One region of the Blautia sp. HCN-20427 genome, then DNA from elsewhere that is predicted to be linked to it. Evidence: riboswitches for the same ligand, from Rfam matches in the RefSeq annotation. Region 1 holds a riboswitch; each other region holds the start of a gene.
The links. Region 1 has a riboswitch for cobalamin ahead of WKT17_RS13160 (energy-coupling factor ABC transporter permease). Riboswitches for the same ligand answer to the same signal wherever they lie in the genome.
Positions count from the first base shown of each region.

Region 1 (4,210 bases):
CAATGGCCTTTTTCACCATTTCGCTCTGCACCACTGCCAGTTTGCTCTCCCGGCTTCCAATGATTATTTTTCGCATTTTTCTTCTTCCTTTCGGATTTGTTCCAGGGCTTTCCGGGTTTTTTCGCGGACCTCTTTTACCTTTTTGTGGTCTTTTCCGCTGCCGTTAAAGCCCAGCACCACGCCTTCATATTCCAGAATACCCGGAAAATGAAAATCACATTTTTGCTGATTGCTGGCCGTATTCACCGGAATCCCCAGACATTTGCAGGCGCTGTAAATGTCCTCATTGACTTTTGTATCATCTGTGGCAGCCAGCACCACATCTGCTGCATACAAATCTTCCCGGTCATAAGGTTTTTCTTTATATACCAGCTTTCCTTCCTCAAAAAGCTGTGCAATCCTCTCTGTACAGGCCGGAGCAATGACGATAAGCTCCCCTGCAAAAGACAGCAGCGTCTCTGCTCTCCTTGTGGCAATCTTCCCCGCGCCAAACACTACGACTCTCTTTGTGCTCAGGTCTATAAACACAGGAAAAAATTTTTTATTTTCCTTTTCAGTTTTCATACAGTTTTTCCAGTCCTTCCACGCAGTTTAAAAATTCCTTTTCTTCCAGAGAATCCTTCAGCCCGAACATCATTTTGTTAACCACCTTTGCCGCAGCTGTATCAATGGCCTGCAGCAGATTTTCCCGGTCTTTTTCTTCCATGGGAGTTTTCCGCAGAATTTTCAGTATCCGGAGATTTAAATCCTGCACCGCCTCTGCCTTAATGTCCTGGATTCTGGGAATTAAGTCTCTGCCGCCATACCAGTTGTAAAAATCCTCCATCTGTTCCTGCAAAATTTCCCCGGCTTTTTCCAGACTCTGCTGCAGCTTCGGAGAAACCGCATCAATCTTAAAGCTGTCTATGTCGTACAGGGTAATACCGGAAAGTTCTCCGGCAGAGGGTTCAATATCCCTTGGTACGGCCAAATCAATCAATACCAGATGTTCCACGGGCGGGACGGTTTCCAGAAGCTCCCTGGTCAGTGTATAGTTAGGACTGGCCGTAGCGCTGACAACCAAATCGCACTGAGGCAGAAATTCTCCCCGGTCACCGTAATTAATCCGCTCACAGCCCTTAGGGATATTGACAATGCCGCTTCGATACTGGCGCACCGTAACCGTCACCTCTGCACCTGCTTCTCTAAGAGCCAGCGCCGCCACCTTGCCCATTTCTCCGTTTCCGATAACCATGCAGGTTTTGCCAAACAAGGAAAAGCCCTTTTCCTCCAGGCAGTGAATGGCTTGATGAATCACGGAACTGTTGCCCCTGGAAAAGATGACTTTTGTCTTTACCTTCTTGGCTGCCGTCACCGCCATGCGAAACAGTACCTCCAGCACATTGTCCGTGCAGTAGGCTTCCCTGGACAAACTCAGAGCATCCTTTACCTGGGTAATGATCTGGTCTTCTGCCAGAATCTGGGATTTCAGACCGCTGGTAAGATAAAAAAGATGTTCTACTGCTTCCTCTTCTGTCCTTTCCGCAAAATACTGTGCATATTCTGCCGGTTCTTTCCCTTTTTCCCGGCACAAAAATTCATAGAGAGAACCCTGCCAGTCTTCCGTGGTGCTTGCCCAAATTTCCATTCGGTTGCAGGTAGACAAAATAATACAGCCTGCAATGCCCGGTTCTTCCTTTAAATGTTCCATTGCAGCTACAGCGTTTTTCTTGGTAAAAGAAAATTGTGCGCGGATGTCCACGGCTGCTCTGCTGTAGTCAATGCCAATCATGGAAATACTCATTGTTTTTTAATCTCCCATATCTTTTGTTGCTTTTCTTAAAAATCTTTTTTCATCTTAGCATAGAATTCTTTTGGGTGCAACTTAAGTATTTTGTGATTTTTGTACAATTTCATTTGACAAAACATTGACAAAATTTCCCTATATGCTACAATGGAACAAGAATTGAATGTATAACGGTGCCTGCTATGCAGGAGAATAGGAAAGTTAAGTGAAAATCTTACACGGTCACGCCGCTGTAATGGAGGAGCTGTATTTTAATATGCCACTGTTGTAATGGGAAGGCAAAATGCAGCAAAGATACCTGAGTCAGAAGACCTGCCTTATACATGCGATTTACACAGGTTACGAACGATGGCCTTGTGTAAGAACAGGTTGGCTCATAGCATATCTATTCACCTTGCTATAACCTCTTGTTCTTCTGATGCCTGTCGGTCCCTGCCGTACAGGTTTTTTATTTTATTCATGCAAATCAGAAGGGAGAAGAAAAATGAGTAAAAATCAAAAACGTATTCTGGTACTGGCAAGCGCCTTTGCGCTTACCTTCGGCATTGTCCCAACCGTCAGTGCCATGCACATTATGGAAGGTTACCTTCCGGGAGGATTCTGCATCGCATGGGGTGTCCTGTGCGTACCGTTTCTCATTGCAGGATTCATGTCTATCAAAAAAACTTTAAACGAACACCGAAATCTGGTCACCCTGCTGGCTATGTCCGGCGCCTTTGTCTTTGTAATTTCTTCCTTGAAGATTCCTTCCGTAACCGGAAGCTGTTCTCACATGACAGGCACCGGGCTTGGAGCAATTCTGTTTGGCCCGTCTGCCGTTTCCATTCTGGGGCTGATTGTTCTCCTGTTCCAGGCTATTTTACTGGCACACGGCGGACTGACTACGATTGGAGCAAACACATTCTCCATGGCAATCGCAGGACCTTTTGTATCTTATGGTCTTTATGTTGTGCTGAAAAAGGCCAATGTGGATAAAAAAGTCTGTGTATTTTTGGCCGCATTTTTAGGTGACTTATTTACATACTGCGTGACTGCGGTACAGATGGCTCTTGCCCATCATGCGGATACCACCTTTGGCGCTGCAGTAGGCAAATTCCTGCTGGTATTTGCACCTACACAGGTTCCTCTGGCTCTTATTGAAGGCGTCATCACGGTATTGATTATCATGGGTCTGGAAACCTATGCTAAACCGGAACTTCGTGCGATTGGTTATTTAAAGGAGGGAAAATAAGATGAAGAAAAAAGTCATTCTGGCCATTCTCGTTATTTTCTTAATTGCATTTGTTCCGCTGTTTGTCTTAAAAGACGCGGAATTCGGCGGTTCCGACGATGCCGGAAGCACCGTGGTAGAGGAAGTGGATTCCTCCTATGAACCCTGGGCAACCCCCATTTTTGAAAAGCTCATTGGCGGAGAACTTCCCGGCGAAGTGGAAAGCCTGCTCTTCTGTCTCCAGACCGGTATTGGCGTAGGCGTCATTGCCTTTTTTATGGGACGTTTTGTAGAGCGTAAAAAATGGATGAAAGATGAAAACTAAAGTTCTCTGGCGAAAGGAGTTTCTATGATAGTCATTGATAAGCTGTGTTACAATTCCCGGCTTAGATATGAAAATGCCAGTGAGAAATTTGCCTTTGCAGTGATTACACTGTGTATCTGTGTAATGAGTCGTTCGACTGCGGTGGCAGGTATCGTATTAGCTGTGACAGGGATTCTTACCGTTTGGAAAGGGGGAGTCCCTGTTTTGCGTTATCTTAAGTTTCTCACCGTACCTCTGGCATTTTTGTTTTTAAGTACCATAGCCATTATGTTCAATTTAAAACAGGTTCCCATGGATTTCTTTGCCATTCCCCTTGGAAACTGGTATCTGACGGCAAGCTACCATTCCTTTTTTTATGCGGTACAGCTGATTCTCACCGCTCTTTCCGCGGTTTCCTGCCTGTACTTTTTGTCCTTTACCACCCCAATGCCCGATATTCTGGAGGTTTTGCGGAAACTGCACTGTCCCCGTCTGCTGATTGAACTGATGCTGCTGATTTATCGGTTTATCTTCGTACTGCTGGATGTGGCTTCTGCCATTTCCACTTCCCAAAACTGCAGACTGGGAAATAAGGATTACCGGACGTCTCTGAAATCCTTCGGTATGCTGGGATCTGTGCTGATGATACGGGCGGTACAACGTTCCAACCGGCTCTACGACGCTATGGAAGCCCGCTGCTATGACGGCACCATACGGGTTCTGTCGGAAAACCGGCCTCCCAGGAAACGAATCATTGCTGCCATTGTGGCATTCGATACCGCCTTATTTATTTTTGCTGTATGGAGGAGATTTTTTTCATGAATTCAGATATGATATTAAAAGCCGATAATCTGCATTTTTCCTATGATGATGACAACTCCCACTCTTTAAACGGACTTTCCCTGGAAAT
Region 1 covers NZ_JBBKBX010000023.1:30,704-34,913, reverse strand. The annotation lists gene hemC (hydroxymethylbilane synthase) at 1-76, opposite strand, end outside; gene WKT17_RS13170 (precorrin-2 dehydrogenase/sirohydrochlorin ferrochelatase family protein) at 64-564, opposite strand; gene hemA (glutamyl-tRNA reductase) at 554-1,783, opposite strand; cobalamin riboswitch at 1,940-2,120, shown strand; gene WKT17_RS13160 (energy-coupling factor ABC transporter permease) at 2,271-3,017, shown strand; gene WKT17_RS13155 (energy-coupling factor ABC transporter substrate-binding protein) at 3,019-3,321, shown strand; gene cbiQ (cobalt ECF transporter T component CbiQ) at 3,346-4,122, shown strand; partial or broken gene WKT17_RS13145 (energy-coupling factor ABC transporter ATP-binding protein) at 4,101-4,210, shown strand, end outside.

Region 2 (4,210 bases), on a different contig from region 1:
GACAGCGGCAGAGAATCGGCATTGCCAGAGCCCTTTCCCTGGAACCGGAAATTCTCATTTGTGATGAAGCCACGTCAGCGCTGGACGTTTCGGTACAGAAGACAGTGATTGAATTGCTGGTAAGACTTCAGAAGGAAAAGCATATCAGTATGGTCTTTATCTGCCATGACATTGCTCTGATTCAGTCCTTTGCCCATCAGATTGCGGTGATGTATCTGGGCCATGTGGTAGAGTTGCTTCCGGGGGAGCAGGTTGGAAGTCATGGAGCACATCCCTACACACAGGCTTTGCTGCAGGCTCTTTTCTCCGTCCGGGATGACAGACGAAAAGAGATAGAAGGTCTGAAGGGAGAAGTGCCCAGTCCCTGTGATTTGCCAAAGGGCTGTCCTTTTTGGAGCCGCTGCAGATACGGGACGGAAACGTGCAGGGAAGAAAAACCTAAATTGAAAGAAATTGCCCCGGGGCATCTGGCTGCATGCCACCGGTTGTAAGAGAGGAAGAAAAAGATATGGAGATGAAACAACTGCAGTATTTTGTGGTAAGCGCAGAGGCAGGGTCTTTGAGCAAAGCCGCAGAACTTTTGTACACGACCCAGCCCCATGTAAGCATGACCATTCAGAAACTGGAGTCCAGTCTGGGGGTTCCTCTGCTGAAACGGAGCAAAAAAGGCGTGGTGATGACAAAAGAAGGGGAACTGGTTTACGAACAGGTAAGAGAGATTCTCAAAAGCCTGCAGACGATTCAGGATGTGAAAAACCTGGAAAAGAAGGAGCCTCTTTTAGTAGCTGCCATGCCAAGCAGTTGTTTCGCCGGAATCTTTGCTTCCTTTTATGCAAAAGCGGAAGGAATGCAGGCAGGGTACTGGGAAGGAGCTTTGGATAAGGTCATTCACCGCACGGCCCACCGCCAGGCACAGGTAGGTCTTGTATTCATTTCCTCGCATCAGAAAAAGGCCTCAGAGCGACTTTTGAAAAAGATGAGGCTGGAATTTCACCTGCTGAGGGAAACAAAGCTGGCTCTTTATGTGGGGCCGAAAAGTCCGTATTATGAACAGAAAACCATAAAAAAAGCAGACCTGCAGAAGATTTCCCTGGTGCAGAATATGGCAGAGGAAATCCCTTCTTTTTACAATCTCAATTCCCGTCATTTAAAAGGCGAGATACCGGATGGGGCAAAAGCGGTAAACGGTGTTCTGGTGAACAGCGCCCATGCTATGAAGCAGCTGCTTTTAAAAACAGAGCTGGGAAATATCAGCACCGGATTTGATTTGTGCTGTGACAAGAAAAGCAGGCTCCATAAGCTGGAACTGGAGGACTGTGGGGCAGATATTTCCTGCGGCTACGTCAGACGGGCGGATACAGAGCCTGGAATCTGCACAAAACAGTTTTTGGAATTTCTGGAAGACAAATTCGCAGAAATGCATTGACACTTTGACTAACATTGTGTAGTATAGAGTAGAAAGAAAGGTATAACTGCATAATAATAACGGTCACCGGATGTGTTATATGTCCGGAGTTAAAAAGGAAATCCGTGTAAATCGGATACAGTCACCTCTACTGTGAAATGGACAAGGAAATAGTACCATTGGGGAAAACCCGAGAAGGTATTTCTGCGGAAGAAGTTGAGTCAGAAGACTTGCCGTTATAAACGTTTCGTGTTTCCGGGCTGAGGATGTTTTGCGGTTTTACAATATGAAAATTTAATATGGTAAAGTGATAATAGAGGCTCTTTTGTCTGGTAAAGATGAGAGAGCCTTTTTTGCATGTAAAATTTCCTCAAAACAAACATAGGACAATTATGCAGAATAAAAAGAAAAGGAGAAAACATATGAAACACAAGAAACGACGTGCGGGCAGCCGAATGCTCAGTATTGTTCTGGCCATGGTTCTCATGGTATCGGGTATTACTGTGCCGGTGCAGGCAGACACATTGCCCGCAGCAGAAGAAAGCACTGCTTATGAGCAGCAGGCAGAAAACGTGGAAAGTACGGAACATTACCAGGAGTCGGAAAATCAAGAGTCAGAAATTCAGGAGCCGGAAGAAGCGGTGCAGCCGGAAGCGGGTGAAACAGAGCAGATTTCGGTTCCTGAAATGGTGCCGGGAGAGGCAGAAACCACGGAAGACCAGGCCGCAGAAGAAAAGCCCTATGTATACTTCCAATATGATGACGGAAGAATACAGGAAATGGATGAAAACAACACCTTTACTTTAAATGCCATGGACGAAGGTACTTTTGTTCTGGCAGGCACAGACAAACGGCCAGACTGGAATGTATCCGCAAAAGTGTATACATCGGATATAGAATATACCGAACACTATTGGGTAAATGCCAGCGGACGGTATCAGCCGGCAGACCTCCGGGTTGTGGAAGGTTATGTCTGCAACGCAGACAACATGGGAGAAGTCTTCCAGAGATTTAAAATCAACAATGTTTCCAGTAATGTGGAAGAGCTGAAGGTTTTCGTAGGAGACCAGGAAGTATCTTTGGACAAACCTTACGAAATGCACGGAACAGACAGCGGAGTTGCCTATTTAAAGGCCAGAGTCAAAGGCTCAGACGAATTTAAGAAGGTTCCCGTCGCCGCTATGTATCATGAGAATATCAGCGGCCCCGGCATTATCCAGAATCATGCTGAGGGCAGCAAATTCACCATGGAAAGCGAAGGAGAGGCTGTTTTCAAGCTTGGCATGGGGGAAGATAAACAACGCCTTTCCAAAGAGTTTAAGGTCATCTCCAAAAACGTAGCGTTGGAAGACTTTCAGGTTACTGTTCCAAGTGTCTGGTATATAGATTCCTGGAATCCTCTGGGCGGTTACTATGTAGGTATCACCAAAGGAAATGACCCGGATGATTATAACTGCAGCTTTACGCCGTATAATGCCACAAATCAGAAGCTTGTCTGGGAGGCAAAGACACCGGAAATTGCAGAGTTTATGGAATATTTCGGAAACGGCATTGTGCCAAAGAAGGCAGGCGTGGCAAAATTCCATATTTACAGCCAGGAAGATAAGGATATTTCTCAGGACATTAGTGTGGAATTCAAATATAAATACCCCCTGCAAAAGGCAGAATCAGAAAAGGATACCTATGAACTGGAAGAAGGCAGTTCCAAAAGCGTTCAAATTACACCAACACCTTCCAATGCTACGGAGCAGAGATTTAACTGGTCTTACAGCAAGGAAGGAATTGTAGAAGTTACAGATGAAGTGCAGACAGTCGTTGGAAATGTAAATGCACCCAGAAAAACCGTACACACCATTAAGGCAAAAAAAGCCGGAGAAGTACAGGTAATAGGAACACCCTGGGACGCTACGGCAGACTGCAAGCCTGTACAGTTTACTGTGTTGGTCAGCAAGGGCGGTATAGTTCCCGACGATACAGACTATACGGCTTTGGTGAAAGAGGATATACAGCATGGCATGGATTATCTGCAGAAAGAGCCTGTAAATGCATATGGAGACGAATGGAATATTTTCACAACCCTTCGTGCAGGCGGAACCATCAGCCAGGAAAATCTGGACGCTTATTATGCCAGTGTGTCGGAAAAATTAAAAACAGGGCTGACAAAGCTTCGGGCCACAGATGTGGCAAGAGTCAGCATTACCTTGGCAGCTATGGGAAAAGATTTGACAGATATTGACGGTGTCAATCTGATGAAGGCGCTCTATAATGATGAACTGAAGATGAAAATCGGCAAAGATACCTCCAATGCCCCTATATGGGCTTTGATTGCACTGGATTGTCAGAATGCAGATATTCCAAAGGATGCAGTATGGACAAGAGAGAAGCTGATTCAGCACATTCTTACTTTCCAGACCCAAGAAGGCGGTTTCGGACTGACAAATAACAAATTCAGCAGTATTGATATGACAGGTATGGCGCTGCAGGCGCTGGCTCCTTACAGGAACAATGATTCTTATCCGGAAGTGAAAACAGCGTTTGACAAAGCTCTGGAACACATGAAAGAAAATATGACAGAGAATGCAGGATTTCTGGATAGCGGAAAAGAAAACAGTTGTACAACCGCACAGGTTCTTACGGCCCTTACCGCAGCAGGCATTGATCCTCTGGACAAAAGCAACGGATTCACAAAAACGGGAAATAAGAATATCGTAAAAAATCTGGACAGCTACAAGGCAGAGAGCGGCTTTATGTGGCAGCAGGGACAGAAAGGCAATGGCATGGCTACCCAGCAGGTGACTTACGCAA
Region 2 covers NZ_JBBKBX010000001.1:117,731-121,940, reverse strand. The annotation lists gene WKT17_RS00565 (oligopeptide/dipeptide ABC transporter ATP-binding protein) at 1-491, shown strand, start outside; gene WKT17_RS00560 (LysR family transcriptional regulator) at 509-1,426, shown strand; cobalamin riboswitch at 1,470-1,657, shown strand; gene WKT17_RS00555 (DUF4430 domain-containing protein) at 1,828-4,210, shown strand, end outside.
Region 2: linked by a shared signal. The riboswitch ahead of WKT17_RS00555 (DUF4430 domain-containing protein) and the one ahead of WKT17_RS13160 (energy-coupling factor ABC transporter permease) in region 1 are both predicted to bind cobalamin.

Region 3 (4,210 bases), on a different contig from region 1:
TGTATTTACTGCAGAGGACTGCGGCGGTGCAATTAAGGGCAACCGCATTGACGTCTATGTCAGTGACCATGACAGAGCCAATGCCCTGGGCGTAAATTATGCAGATGTATATTTGATGAAATAAGCATACAGAAAAAGCAGAAGGAACTGTGTCAAAGCGGTTCCTTCTGTTTCGTTCATTGACATGACAGCAAGGCCGTTTTATAATTTAGTACAACGAATCAGAAAAAGAGAAAAGGGGGAATCTGTATGCAGATTTCAAGCCGTTTTACCATTGCCGTACACATATTGCTTTGTATAGATACGTTTCAGGGGAAATACAAACTCACCAGTGAATTTCTGGCGGCCAGTGTGCATGTGAATCCGGTGATTATCCGAAAAATTCTGTCCCAGCTGAAAGCCGCCGGAATTGTGGAGGTACAGAGGGGAAGCGGAGGCGCGTCGATTGTGGGAAAGCTGGAAGAAATCAGCTTTCTGGATATTTATCGTGCGGTAGAATGTGTGGAAAAAGAGGGTCTTTTTCATTTTCATGAAAGTCCCAATCCCCTGTGTCCGGTGGGAAGAAACATTCATCAGGTGCTGGATGGCAGACTTATCCAGGTACAGAATGCGTTAGAGAGAGAACTTGAAAAAATGACGCTGGCAGATGTGGTAAAAGATGCCAGAACCTGTATGGCAAAAGAAACAGAATAGAGAAAGACAGTGCCTGTCAGAGGACATGCTCCCTTTTAAGCAAATGTTGAAAAAGGAAAACGATTTGCTTGGAAGGGAATTTTTTATGGCAAAATGAAAAAAAATATGGTTGTAACTATTGACATTACAATTAAGAGGGGGTTATACTGTAGTTGTAAATAAGATTATTACAACAAACAAATGAAAAAGGAGCATAACATCATGAATGAAGTCGTAAAATTTTTACAGGAAAACCCGGTACAGTATCTTGCAACCATTGGACGTGACGGAAAGGCAAAATGCCGTCCTTTTATGTTCTGCTTTGAAAAAGAGGGGAAATTATGGTTTTGCACCAATCACACCAAGGATGTTTTTAAGGATATGAAAGAGAATCCCTATGTGGAAGTGACCGTATCCAGCCCGGATTATACCTGGATTCGATTGAACGGAAAAGCTGTTTTTGAGGATAATCGGGAGGTAAAAGAAGCCTGCATGGAGAATCCTATTGTAAAGGGACAGTACGAAACCGCAGACAATCCGATTTTTGAAGTGTTTTATTTGGCAGAAGCAAAAGCGGTTCTTGCAGATTTCTCCGGTAACCCGCCGAGAACCTATACATTTTAAGGATATTTTATAAGAGAAACGGGGGATTTTTATGACTGCACAGGAATATTTGAAGTATATTGTGAAGGAACTGCATACTGTGGTGTTTTCCACAGTGGATGAAAAAGGCTATCCCGTCACCTGCGCCATTGATATGATGGATGGAGATGAAAGCAGTCTGTATTTTCTGACGGCCAGAGGAAAGCAGTTCTACAGTCGCCTGAAAGCCAACAGACATATTGCGTTTACCGCCCTCCGGGGAAAAGATACCCTTTCCAGTATAGCGGTTTCCGTACAGGGAGAGGCAAAAGAATTGGGCAGCGGCAGAGTGGAAGACTTGTTTCAGAAAAATGCTTATATGTATGAAATTTATCCCACAAGACAGTCGAGAGAAGCTTTGATCGTTTTCCAGATTTACAAGGGCCGGGGGGAATGGTTTGATTTGTCAAAAAAGCCCATAGAGCGCTTTGACTTTTCTTTCGGAGAAGCCAGCCGGAAGCAGGAGGGGTATGTGATTACCCGGAAATGTATTCACTGCGGTGTGTGCAGTCAGACTTGTCCCCAGCAGTGTATTGACGTCGCTGCCGGGGTTATCAGGCAGCAAAATTGTCTGCACTGCGGAAACTGTTACCGCAGATGTCCGGTTAAAGCTGTAGAAAGGAGAGGACGAGATGACACAGAGTGAAAGAAGACTTAAAAAGTGTATCCATAACAAATTGTGATACATAAAGTGTTGAATTTTCAAAATCTTCCAGTATAATTAGGGGCAGAAATCATAACAGGATATAAGTTGCGTAAGCATTCATAGAGAAACCGGTGTAAGTCCGGTACGGTCCCGCCACTGTAACAAGGAGTTTTTGCAGCGTATGCCACTGAAGGAAAGCTTTGGGAAGGTGCTGTAGAAGCGGTGAGTTGAAGTCAGGAGAACTGCTTATATCTTTGGGAAGTTTCTCACGGCTGATGAGAACTCTTAAAATACGGTTAGGTATAAATAACAATATCGAATTTTATGAGTAGAGACAGTCTGTATATGCATATATCAGATTGTCTTTTTGCCGTTATAAAAACAGGAGGTGGAAGATTTTGAAGAAAGAAAACCTGGGCAGGCGGCTTTTGCAAATCGTAATTGTGCTTTTTGGAATCAGCTTTTTTACCTTTGGCCTGACCTATTTGTCCCCTGGTGACCCGGCGGAAATTATGCTTACCGAATGTGGAAATATTCCCACACCGGAGCTTTTGGAGCAGACCAGGGCAGAACTGGGGCTGGACAAGCCTTTTCTGGTGCAGTACGGAAACTGGTTAAAAGGGGTGCTGACCGGTGATATGGGAAAATCCTATTCCATGAAGGTTCCGGTGGTGGAAAAACTGGTATCCTGCTTTTTTCCTACCCTCAAGCTGGCACTGGCATCTCTGCTTATTATGATATTGTTTTCCATACCACTGGGAATATTGTCAGCAGTTTATCACAACCGCTGGCCGGACTATCTGGTGCGGGGCCTGACTTTTTTCGGCGTTTCGGTTCCCAATTTCTGGATTGGTCTGATTCTGCTCAGTATTTTCGGGGTGCAGCTTCGGTGGGTGACCGTGTCCGGGGGAAGTACCGATTTTAAATCCCTGGTGTTGCCGGCTGTTACCCTGGCTATTGCCATGTCTGCCAAATACACCAGACAGGTGCGGATTGCCGTGCTGGAAGAGCTGCAGCAGGATTACGTTACAGGGGCCCATATGAGGGGACTTTCAGAGAAAAAGATTTTGTGGAAACATGTGCTTCCCAATGCTACGCTTCCTCTGGTAACGCTTTTGGGGCTTTCCCTGGGCAGTCTGCTGGGCGGAACGGCAGTGGTGGAAATTATTTATAACTGGCCGGGGCTTGGAAGCATGGCGGTAAAAGCCATTTCCTGCAGGGATTATCCTTTGGTGCAGGGCTATGTTTTGTGGATTGCCCTGCTCTACATGGGCATTAATCTTTTGGTAGACCTTTCCTATGAACGGCTGGACCCAAGACTGAAGGAGGAGCGGTAAGTGAAAATTTGGAAATTTTTGAAGACAAACAGGCAGTTTACACTTTTTCTCACACTGGCTCTGGGGATTGCCGCCATTGCCGTATTTGCACCGTGGATTGCTCCCAAAGATCCCTACGAGGCGGTGATGAGCCATTCTTTGCAGGCGCCGGGAGGAGAATATCTCTGCGGTACGGATAAGCTGGGAAGAGATGTGCTTTCCAGAGTTATCTACGGCACCCGTTCTTCTCTGGTCATGACCCTTTGTCTGGTTGTCGTGATTTTTGTGGTGGGAACTGCGCTGGGAATTCTGGCCGGATATTTCGGCGGGTTTGTGGATGCCGTGATTATGAGGATTGCAGATATGATGATTTCCTTTCCCGGACTGGTGCTGGCTATTGCCATTGCAGGTCTTTTAGGACCCAGTATGGTCAATGCCGTCCTTGCCATTTCGGCAGTGAGCTGGACAAAGTATGCCAGACTGGCTCGAAGTATGGTGCTGAAAATAAAGAAAAATCTTTACATTGAGGCAGCCGTAGTAACAGGAACCCGAAATCATAAAATCATTCTGAACTACATTTTGCCCAATATGATTACCACCATGGTGGTGACTGCGGCAACAGATATCGGAACCATGATGTTGGAACTGGCGTCCCTGTCCTTTCTGGGATTCGGCGCCCAGGCTCCGGTTCCCGAGTGGGGGCTTATGCTCAACGAGGGCAGAACTTATCTGACCAAGGCTCCCTGGCTGATGTTGTATCCGGGAATTGCCATCGTCATTGTGGTTGTTGTGTTTAATATGCTGGGAGACAGTATCCGTGATATTTTAGACCCCAGACAGGAAAAGAAAAGGAGAGCGTAATGAAAAAGAAATGGGTAAGAAGAATATGCAGCACTCTGTTGGCAGGAAGTATGGCGGCGTCTCTGCTGACCGG
Region 3 covers NZ_JBBKBX010000001.1:124,718-128,927, reverse strand. The annotation lists gene WKT17_RS00605 (NlpC/P60 family protein) at 1-124, shown strand, start outside; gene WKT17_RS00600 (Rrf2 family transcriptional regulator) at 250-693, shown strand; gene WKT17_RS00595 (pyridoxamine 5'-phosphate oxidase family protein) at 895-1,296, shown strand; gene WKT17_RS00590 (pyridoxamine 5'-phosphate oxidase family protein) at 1,328-1,960, shown strand; cobalamin riboswitch at 2,046-2,224, shown strand; gene nikB (nickel ABC transporter permease) at 2,359-3,297, shown strand; gene nikC (nickel transporter permease) at 3,298-4,137, shown strand; gene WKT17_RS00575 (ABC transporter substrate-binding protein) at 4,137-4,210, shown strand, end outside.
Region 3: linked by a shared signal. The riboswitch ahead of nikB (nickel ABC transporter permease) and the one ahead of WKT17_RS13160 (energy-coupling factor ABC transporter permease) in region 1 are both predicted to bind cobalamin.

Region 4 (4,210 bases), on a different contig from region 1:
GTACAGCTTATGAGGGACCGTATCGAACCTATGCGGGAACCGCACAGAGAAAACAGCCAAGAGGCGGACTTTCCTGGCCGCTGCTATTGGTATTGGTGATTCTTACTTGTCCTTTGTGGGGCGGATTGGGACTGGGACTGCTGGGTGTGTTTCTGGGGCTTTTGGGCGCCTGCATTGGAATTCTGGCAGCTTTGCTTTTTAGCGGGCTGGGATTGGTAGTTGGCGGTGTGGTGCTTCTGGCTAATGCCTTTATTTTTCAGTTGGGAACTCCGGCTACTGCTGTAGTTACCGCAGGGGCAGCGCTTATGATGACAGCGCTGGGACTGCTTTTGACTTTGGGATTTTTCCTTCTGGTGATAAAAGTTTTTCCGCCTTGTTTCCGATGGTGCATAGATTTGATTCAGCGAATTCTTCACAGAGGACATACAGGAGGTGACCGGGCATGAAGAAGTTTACAAAAATTGTTTTGATTTCCATACTGTGTTTGGGGCTTTTGGGAGGTATTCTGTTCGGCGCAGGTGTGGCGGCAGGCGGAAGTATTGATTTGGTTTATGAAGGAAATCATCTGGCAAATACCCGGCTGTTTCGGATGATAGCCCACAAGCTGCAGAAGCATGAACACAGATATGAAGAGTGGGAAGACAAATGGGACGAAGGTCTGTCGGATATTGATGCAGTTGATGATGACAGTACACCGGGAAACCTGGAATACTCCCAGACAGAGGTAGAGCGTCTCCTCCTGGAAGTGGATACAGGAATTGCAGAAATCCGTACAACCACGGGAAATACCATTCGGATTCTGGGAGTCCGGGAAGACGATACGGTAAGCCGCAGCTTCGATAATAAGGAATTGTATATAGAAGCCGAAGGCGACCATGACAGCGAAAAGACAAAACTTGTGATAGAAGTACCGGAAAATAAAACATTCAAAGATCTGGAGCTGGTTTCCGATACGGCTCAGATAAAAACAGTGGGAAAACTGCGGACCGATAAGGCTTATCTGGAAACAGATACCGGAAGTGTGCAGGCAGAGTATCTGGAATTTCAAACAGGAGAAATAGAGTGTTCCACCGGAAATCTCCAGGTGAAATGTGCCGGAAAACTAAACGATTATACCGTTTATGCAGAAAGCGACAGCGGCAATCTGGTTCTGGATGGAAAGGAGTATGTGGGTTACCAGGAAGGTGTTTTCGGAAATGCAGACAGCCAAAAGACCATAGACGTGTCAAATGATATGGGAAATATGGAAATCGAGTTTGAAAGTAAATAAAAAATAGAAGCAAGGAAAGGAGTTATCATATGTCTGATAAAAGATTGTATCGTTCCTCTGTAAATTATATGCTGGCAGGGGTCTGCGGAGGAATTGCAGAATATTTTAATATTGACCCTACTTTAATAAGGCTGGCATGGATTATCTTGACCTGCATGAACTGCGGCACAGGAATTGTGGCTTATATCATTGCAGCCATTGTAATTCCAAAATAAAATTTACAGACGGTATAAAGTGAGAAAAAAGGGCCATACTCCAGTTAGAAAGGAGTGTGGCTTTTTTATGGCAAAGAAAAAAGAAGAAAAAATTGATTTAAACAATATTCCGGAAGAGGAAAAAATAAAATATGAAATTGCCGGAGAACTGGGACTTTTGGACCGGGTAGCTGCAAATGGCTGGAAAAGCCTGTCTGCAAAGGAAACGGGACGTATCGGCGGGCTTATGACAAAACGCCGAAGAGAACAGCAAAAAACAGGAGAAAATTAGGAAAAGTGCTTGACGCGGCTTGGAGGCAATGGTATTATAATCAATGTATAATTCCATAAACCTATTAAGTGCACCGTGTTGACCGCACAACACTGGTGAAAAGGGAATCAGGTGTGAGTCCTGAGCGATCCGGTCACTGTATTTGGGGAGTGATGCCGCAGAAGTCCATTGTACGAAGCAGTACGAGAAGGAGCGGCAAAGCGATGAGCCATGAGTCAGGAAACCTGCTTAGTAGTAGTAAGGTGATAACTTCCGTGCAAAGTTTGAAATCCCTCACACTGTTTACAGACAGTTGACGAGTCCGCTTTCACAAGGAAGGTGGATTTTTTTATGGAATTGCCGAAAGGTGAACCTGAACTTATAGAATTATGCATTGATTAAATGGCAGGTGGTATATTCCCTGATTCTATGTTTCCTGTTTGGCTGTTTACAGGTTTTGTTTTCCCGCAACAAACAAAACCGCGCATCCTCCGCAGAGAGCAGGAAAGCTTCGTGACCGGAATCAGGGAGTGTCCATCAAAAAGATTTCTACATAGTCTCTTATCCGCAATTCAGCGGGAAATTTCAAGTTATAGTATTTATGGGAAAAAATATAAAAAGGAAAATGGGAAAGTGCATTGTCTGACAGACATTTCTATTTCTAATGTTCAGTTTGATGGAAACAAACAGGAAATTTTTATTGCTGTTCCTTTTATGACTTGGCCTGCAGGGTTGGAGGCGATGAGTTTGTACTGTTTCTGCCGGACACCATGGATATAAAGTTGTATAAAAGAAATGCAGGAAGGGGTGTCGGTAAATACCGATTTTTAAGCTCTAAATCTTAAAAAACCCCTTAACTGCATTTTTTAAAGCGCACTTTTTCTCATTTTTCGTATATGTCTTACCAGCAGAAGAATGCAAACCAGGTCAATGACCACAACTGCAATAATGGACTGCATGCCGTAGTAAATACCGGCAGTTTCTGCAATTTTACCGATAATGGACGGCATGAGAATAGAGCCGAAGCTGGCAAGAGTGAGAATGAAACTCCAGGCCAGAGAATATTTTTGGATAAGGCTTCCAGAAAAGGAAACCGTAGTGGGATAAAGCCCTGCCATACTGAAGCCAAAGCCCATAATTCCCACAAGAATCAGCGGTGTAGTGGAACTGAACAGCAGTAGGATTAAAAATCCCACCAGTCCGAAGCCCATGACAAGCAGCAGCCATTCCTTATGAACTCTAGTGGAAAGCCAAGCCGTTAAAAGGCGGCCGGCTAGAATCATGACCCATAAAAGGCTGGCCGTGACCTGAGAAAGAGATGCGGGCAGCAGTCCGGTATCCTTAAAGTAAGTAATCATCCAGCCAATTACTCCCTGTTCTGCACAGAGATAGAAGAAAAGAGTCAGTGTGCAGAGATAAAACAGCGGTTCTTTGAAAAAAGCAAAATCAGCAGCTTTTTTTATCTGTTCTTCTTTTTTTTCTTTAACAGAATCAGGAATCATAAAATACATGACCCAGCTTAAAACGCCCATAATCAGCATGAAAGAACAGGCGTAAATCCAGTTATCGCTGTTTGTCCGCGTCATGGCAAGCAGCAGAAGCGGGAAAGTAAAGGCGCCGATAGCAAACATGGCATGCAGGCCATTTAAGAGCGATGCCTTACCGGGAGCCAGTTCGTTAATGGAGGTGTTGCAAAAATTACTGGTAGCGCCCCGGGCCATACCGGTGAGGAAAAAGGCCAGTGCCAACATAAAATTATTGTCAGAAAGAAGAATGACCAGGTAGGAAAGGGCAATGAAAGAATTGAAAAAAAGAATGCTTTTCTTTCTTCCCCAGACCTCGGATAAAGCGCCGCAGGCAAAGCTGGAAATCAGATTTCCTACGGAATGAAGGCTGACAATCATACCGCAAAAAGCATAGGCCAGTCCCCGGGAATCCCGGATATAAGGCAGGAGTGAGCCAATGGAGAGTGCAAGCATACCGTTTATGATGAAGACGCCGTAACTGCACAGAAATTGTCTGTTTTGAGTTTTGTCTTGAAACAATGATAAGTCCCCCTCTTTTTAAAATTGAAAATGCAAAATCGAGTATAGTCTAAAACAAATCTGCAGTTTCGTCAATGGAAGAATCCCACTTTGTAATGCGGAAATAGTAACAGAATCTAAAAAAATGACAAGAAAATTTTGCTGCAACCTGCAGAAAGTAACAGAAATAGGAAAATAATTCATTTCAGAAAAAAAGGCTTTCTGTTAATCTATAACTACAAAGAAAACACCCCGTAAAGAGCGGAGAAAAGAATGAAGAGAAAGAAGGAGAGCAGCACATGAAAGCAAGAAAAGCAATGGCAATGGGACTTATCGCGGCGATGTCAGTGGGAATGCTGGCAGGCTGCGGAGGTGAAAAAAAAGAGGACGGAAAGGAAACTGCAGACGGAAAGCAGAAGCTGACCATTTCCACATGGGACAATGACACATC
Region 4 covers NZ_JBBKBX010000011.1:66,776-70,985, forward strand. The annotation lists gene WKT17_RS08525 (DUF1700 domain-containing protein) at 1-446, shown strand, start outside; gene WKT17_RS08530 (DUF4097 family beta strand repeat-containing protein) at 443-1,270, shown strand; gene WKT17_RS08535 (PspC domain-containing protein) at 1,300-1,485, shown strand; gene WKT17_RS08540 (small, acid-soluble spore protein, alpha/beta type) at 1,553-1,756, shown strand; cobalamin riboswitch at 1,806-2,002, shown strand; gene WKT17_RS08545 (hypothetical protein) at 2,138-2,515, shown strand; gene WKT17_RS08550 (MFS transporter) at 2,602-3,780, opposite strand; gene WKT17_RS08555 (ABC transporter substrate-binding protein) at 4,059-4,210, shown strand, end outside.
Region 4: linked by a shared signal. The riboswitch ahead of WKT17_RS08545 (hypothetical protein) and the one ahead of WKT17_RS13160 (energy-coupling factor ABC transporter permease) in region 1 are both predicted to bind cobalamin.